DNA from 2 places in the Lactobacillus kefiranofaciens genome. Region 2 is predicted to be linked to the other one. Evidence: predicted binding sites of a transcription regulator. Region 2 holds the regulator's gene; the other holds the start of a gene.
What was found. The regulator Rex, encoded in region 2, represses fermentation and respiration genes when NADH is low (regulators of the CRP and FNR family bind a similar motif). The targets are predictions, from matches to a motif close to TTGTGAANTANTTCACAA.

Region 1 (3,307 bases), 850 kb from region 2:
TCTGGCTTAAAGATGTTCATTCTGTGAACACCATCTTTAATTACATCAGTATTAGGATCAAGAGTTACAGCCTTAAAGACTTCATATTCCTTTTGACCACGACGCTTAGAAATAATGTCAGTAATCTCATCAGCAAAGCCTTTATCAGCTACACCTTCATCAGTGACAATGAAGAAGCGGTTAACGTTTGGCATGTGACGTAAATAGTTAGCTGCGTTATGTTCAAAGTAGGTCTTGGATGGGACCTTTACCCATTGCATGTTGTCACGGCGCATTGCCACAGTTTTAATGTTAAGCAAGTCTTTAGCACCAATGTTGTGTGAGAAGGTGTTAGCACCGTATGAACCAGTACCCAAAGTAAGTGATGGCAACATATTGTTGTATAAGTCGCCAATACCACCAAGAGCAGCTGGTGAGTTAACCAAGATACGGCAAGCATCCATCTTCATCGCAAATTCATCGATTACCTTTTGATTACTTGAGTGAAGACCTGCGGTATGACCACGACCACCGTAATCAAGCAATTCGGTACAAATTCTGAAGGCATCATCATGATTCTTAGCACGATATAAAGTAAAGACAGGTGACAACTTTTCAGCTGAAAGTGGGAATTTTCTACCAACACCCTTGTATTCTGCAACGATTACCTTAGTATTCTTTGGCACATCAACGCCGCAGAGCTTAGCAATATCATAAGCAGACTTACCAGCTACAGGACCTGCAACAGTACCACGTCTTGGATCAATGAAGTGTTCCTCAAACTTCTTGATTTCTTCTTTATTCAAGAAGTAGCAATTCCACTTCTTAAATTCGTCCTTAATACGATCATAAATTTCATCATCAACGACAACTGAGTTTTCAGAAGCACAAACCATTCCGTTATCAAAGTTTTTAGACAAAACAATGTCGTAAACAGCACGGTCAATGTTAGCAGATTTTTCAATATATGAAGGACCATTACCAGGGCCAACACCAATCGCAGGTTTACCAGATGAGTAAGCCGCCTTTACCATACCTGGGCCACCAGTAGCCAAAATAGTTTGAACACCTGGGTTATTCATCAAATCAGTAGTAGCATCCAAACTTGGTTCTTCAATCCATTGAACAGCATCCTTTGGAGCACCTGCTGCTACTGCAGCATCCCGAATAATCTTACCAGTTTCTACACAACACTTTTGAGCTTGTGGGTGGAAGCCGAAGATGATAGTATTTCTAGTCTTCAAAGCAAGCATAGCCTTAAAGATAACCGTTGAAGTTGGGTTAGTTACAGGAGTTACACCAGCAATTACACCCTTAGGCTCAGCAATCTTAGTCAAGCCTAATTCTTTATCTTCTTCAATGATGCCGACAGTCTTTTCATGACGAAGACTGTTCCAAATATTTTCACTAGCGTACATATTCTTGGTAGTCTTATCTTCTACCACGCCACGCTTAGTTTCTTCAACAGCCATCTTAGCTAATGGATAAGCATTTTGTTCACCCGCAGTAGCAACTGCTTCACAGATCTTATCAACCTGTTCTTGAGTGAAGTTAGCCATTTCGTCTAATGCAACATGTGACTTCTTAACCAAGTTATCAACCATGTCGTAAATTTGCTTTTTCTTTTCTTCCTCTGTGAGAGTCTCTTTTTGTTGTGTCTTAGCCATTGTATTATTACCTCTAAGATCTACTAATTCTTGTGAACTAATTTACAATGTCAACTATAGCACACTAAATCTAAATGTAAATGCTTAATTTTTTGAAAATGACTACTGAGAAAGAAGTTGATAGCCTTGATAATTTTATTCTAATAGTAGTGAAAACGCTTGCTATATTATTTGTTTGTGAATTAACAAACTTATTTAAATCGTTATTTTCTACATATTTTTTAAATTTATTAACTATTACTGATACAAATTGACTAGCATGATATAATATCTAGCATGATATAATATTAAGTATATATTAAAATTGAAAACATGGAGGACTTAAATGAATGAGAAAAAATCGCAAACTAATTCCGGTTACAAAAGAACCCTAAGCAATACTCATATCCAATTAATTGCCTTAGGTGGAACGATTGGAACCGGCCTTTTCTTAGGTGTGGGTGATAGCATTCACCGAGCCGGCCCAAGTGTTATTCTAATTTATATTATTGTCGGCATCTTCCTCTTCATGCTCATGCGAGCACTCGGAGAGCTAATCATGTCTGATCTGAATAAGCACACCTACATTGATTTTATTGAACAATATCTAGGCAAAAATATTGGCTTTATTACAGGTTATCTTTATTGGATTAGTTGGATCACTTTGGGAATGGCGGAAACGACCGCTCTAGGGATCTACTTCAAATATTGGTTCCCTACTCTGAAGCCATGGATACCTGGAATTATCACGATTATCTTTTTATTGATCATTAATCTGATCTCAGCTCGAGTATTCGGTAATTTAGAATTTAGTTTCGCTATTATTAAAATTATTACGATTGTAGCTTTTGTTTTATTAATCATTTACCTACTGATCACTGGAGGAAAAACTAGCTTCGGTCCAGTTGTTTTGGCTAATTTGAACGATCACGGTGGCTTCTTTGCTCGAGGAACTAAAGGTTTCTTTCAAGGCTTCCAGATGGTAATCTTCAGCTTCATTGGAGTTGAATTGATTGGTTTGACCGCTGCGGAAGCACAAAATCCTAGAGTCACTTTAAAAAGAGCTATCAACCAATTGCCAGTGAGAATTATTCTATTTTATGTAATGGCAATTTTAGGAATTTTATTAGTTATTCCTTGGTCAAAAGTATCTACCAATTCTAGTCCATTTGTCCAAGCACTTGGCGCCACTGGAATTAGAAATGCTAGTTCAATTATCAACTTCGTAGTAATTTCAGCAGCTGTTTCTTCAACTAATAGCTTCTTATACAGCGCTGGGCGTTTACTCTTCTCTGTTACTTATGACGGCAAAGAAAAATGGAATCAAATTTTTGGTCATTTGTCCAGACGCCAATTACCACAAAACGCTTTGATGCTTTCAGCTCTACTAATGGCCTGTGCACCGGCTATTACACTAATCATTGGCGATCAAGCCTTTAACTTTATTTCTTCAACATCTACCAGTATGTTCTTGATAATCTGGTGTCTAATGATTTTAACGCACATGGCATACAGAAAGCGAACACCTGAGAACGAATTAAATGATTTCAAGATGCCTGGCTATCCTTATCTTGATTACCTAATCTTGTTATTCTTTATTTTAATGATTGTTTTGCTTTTGATCTTGCCTAGTTATCGAATTCCAATGATCGCTGCAATTGTTACTTTCATCATTTTATATT
Region 2 (3,307 bases):
AATACGTACCTTATTTTTATGTTTTGGTGGTTTAATCCGGTCGATTTTTTCTAGCTTTTTACGCCGGCTCTGTGCTCTTTTGGTAGTCGTAGCTCGAACCAAGTTCTTTTGGATGAACTCTTCGTCTTTTTTGATTTCAGCCTGTTGCTTTTCATAAGCGGCTTCTTGATCCTTGTCGCGTTGTTCGCGCTGCATGACATAGGCAGAATAGTTGCCCTTGAATGGCGTCAATTTGCCGAATTCTAATTCGAAGATTTGGGTAGCCAGGTGATCCAAAAAGTATTGGTCGTGGGATACAACCAAAATCGCGCCACTGTAGTTTCTTAAAAAGCCTTCCAGCCAATCCAATGTATCTAGATCAAGATAGTTGGTTGGTTCGTCTAAAAGAAGTAGGGCCGGCTTACGTAAAAGCAGTTTAACAAAAGCTAACCGCGTCTTTTCACCGCCAGAGAGACTGCCAATCTTTTTTTGCCAAGTATCTTCTGGAAACTTAAAGCCGTTCAGAATGCTCTTAATGTCAGACTGATAAGTGTAACCGCCTTTTTGTTCGAAATTAAATTGCTTTTGATCATATTGCTTAAGCAGTTCTTGATCTTCAGGATGATCGGCAATTCTTTCTTGCATCGCGGTTAAACTTTTGCCTTCTTTAATTAATGGGGCAAAAACGGATTCCATTTCATCCCAAATGGTTTGGTTTTTGTCTAAGGCATTTTCCTGTGCAATATAGCCGACATCAATGCCTTTATTAACGGTAAACTCACCATGGGTGGGTTCCTGTTCACCTGTCATAATTTTTAACAGAGTGGTCTTACCAACTCCGTTAGGACCAACTAAACCGATTCTGGCATTAGAATCAATTGAAAAAGTTACATTTTTAAATAGTGTATTGGCCCCAAATTGTTGTTCTAAATCGTGTCCTTGTGCAATAATCATAATTTTTCACCTAATCATTATTCTACCATATGATGCAACGGGTTTTGGAGAGGAATACTATGTTTATATATGTGAAAAATAGCATCCTTGTGAATAAGATACTTGCACAAGTAGCATGTTTATAGTTATGATAGTAATGCTTGATTGTGCATTCACAAACAAAAATACATTTGGGGGGCTTCCATTATGGAAAAAACAAAAATTCCAAAGGCAACAGCAAAAAGATTACCATTATACTATCGCTATTTGATTATTTTGAATGAAGAAGGTAAGGAAAAGGTATCATCAACTGAATTGTCTGAAGCAGTACAAGTTGATAGTGCTTCAATTAGAAGAGACTTTTCATACTTTGGCGCGTTGGGCAAACGTGGCTATGGCTATGACGTTAAGAGCTTGCTGTCCTTTTTCAAGAAGATTTTAAATCAAGATACTTTGACTAATGTTGCCCTAGTTGGTGTTGGTAACTTAGGGCGAGCACTGCTTAATTATAACTTTAAGAGAAGCAATAATATTCGCATTTCCTGTGCATTTGATATCAATAAGAAGATTACGGGTCGTATCTTAAGTGGCGTTCCTGTTTATGATTTGGAAGACATGAAGCAGCAGTTGAATGATCAGCAGATTACGATTGCTATTTTAACGGTTCCTTCTACGGCTGCTCAAAAAACGACAGACGTCATGTTCGATGCTGGTGTGAAGGGGATCATGAACTTTACGCCGATTAGATTATCTGCTCCAGCTAGTGTGCGTGTACAAAACGTTGACTTAGCAACGGAATTGCAGACTTTGATTTATTTCCTAGATAGTGATAAAGAAAATTAAAGCTAAAAAAATAACCAGGGACAAAATCCTGGTTATTTTTTATGCTGTCGTTTCACCCTTAATCAACTTAACTGGCAAAACATAATTTTTTTGTTTTAATTCTTGCTCAGGATGCGCAATTCGCTTGAGTAATAAATTAACCAATAAAGTTGCAATATCCTCGATAGGTTGAGCAATTGTAGATAGCTCCGAATGATAAGTTTGCATCAGTTGCGTTCCATCAAAGCCAATAACTTTTAATTCACTGGGAATCGAGATACCTAGCTTTTTAGCCTCCTGTAAAACCAAAATAGCGGTTAAATCATCAGTGCAGACAACCCCATCAGGTTGATCGTTTGTCAACATATTATGGACTTCCATATTTTTAATGTTAGTCGAATCCGAAAAAGCCACGGAGCGAATATGGGGCGTAAAGCCATAATTTTTAGCTTCATCGAGATAGGCATCTAGACGTTCATCGGTAGGATTGCCCTTTTTATGTTTGTTGCCTAAGAAGTAGATCTTTTTGCAGTCGCCTTGAATTAAATCACGTACGGCAAGTTTAATCCCCTGATAGTTGTCGCAACTGACAATCGGGACGTTTTCGGCTAGTTTACGATCAAAAGAAACAATCGGCAAACCTAATTGCTTATATTCTTCAATCCCTAGATTGTGAGCCCCTGCAATAATGCCATCAACCTGGTTGGCCTGGAGCATGCGTAAATATTCATGCTCTTTCTTTTTGTTCTGTCCTGCGTTGCAAAGAATTACTTTATAACCCCGTTTAAAGAGCGTCGTTTCAACATCTTGTACTAATTCCGCAAAAAACGGATTGGTAATACCAGGAAAGATCAACCCAATTAATTTCATTTTTTTACCTTGCAAGGAACGAGCAAGGGAATTAGGCTGATAATTTAATTTTCGCATTGCCGCAAAAACTTTGTCCTTGGTTTTTTGACTTAAATAGCCATGATTATTAATCACTCGCGAAACAGTTGTCACAGAACAGCCTGCTTCTTTGGCAACGTCGCTTAATTTAGCTGCCATTTATATCACCTTATTTAAAGAATTGTCTTCATCTGCCAAAGTTGGCCTGTGTAAGCAGTATTTTGCTCAAAAGCAATCTTTGGGTTAGCTTGATCAGCAAAGTAGCGACCGGTTAAGACTTCTTCGCCGCCATTGACGAAAACTTCGATTAATGAGTGGTCGACAAAGATATCAAGTTCTAAATCTTTGTTAGCTACTAAACTAGTTTCTCTACTTGTGCCATGATCAACTGCCACTGCTTGTCCAGCTTGAGCACGATCTAGTACTAATTTACCGTTTTGGGTATCAAATTTGATTTGTAGACTGTTAGTTAAATCTTCATTAGCTGCTAAATGTAAATTGCCGGTTTGACCTTGGGCAATTTTTAATTTTAATTCGTATTGCTGTCCAGCCTTTTCACTAATTATTGGGTCGCTGACTTGTTCTTCATCTTGACGCAGCGCCCTCATTGCTTTAACTGGTTTTTGGATCAATTTGTCATCCTTGATTACCAGTTCCTTGACCTGACTCAAGCAGTTAGCCCAGT

Region 1: the regulator Rex is predicted to act here: its motif matches at 1,677-1,694, upstream of adhE (bifunctional acetaldehyde-CoA/alcohol dehydrogenase).

Annotation. Positions count from the first base shown of each region.
Region 1 is NZ_CP061341.1:1,730,716-1,734,022, forward strand. It holds gene adhE (bifunctional acetaldehyde-CoA/alcohol dehydrogenase) at 1-1,646, opposite strand, end outside; gene ICI50_RS08485 (amino acid permease) at 1,972-3,307, shown strand, end outside.
Region 2 is NZ_CP061341.1:429,777-433,083, forward strand. It holds gene ICI50_RS02185 (ABC-F family ATP-binding cassette domain-containing protein) at 1-933, opposite strand, end outside; gene ICI50_RS02190 (redox-sensing transcriptional repressor Rex) at 1,120-1,755, shown strand; gene ICI50_RS02195 (LacI family DNA-binding transcriptional regulator) at 1,795-2,781, opposite strand; gene ICI50_RS02200 (sucrose-6-phosphate hydrolase) at 2,796-3,307, opposite strand, start outside.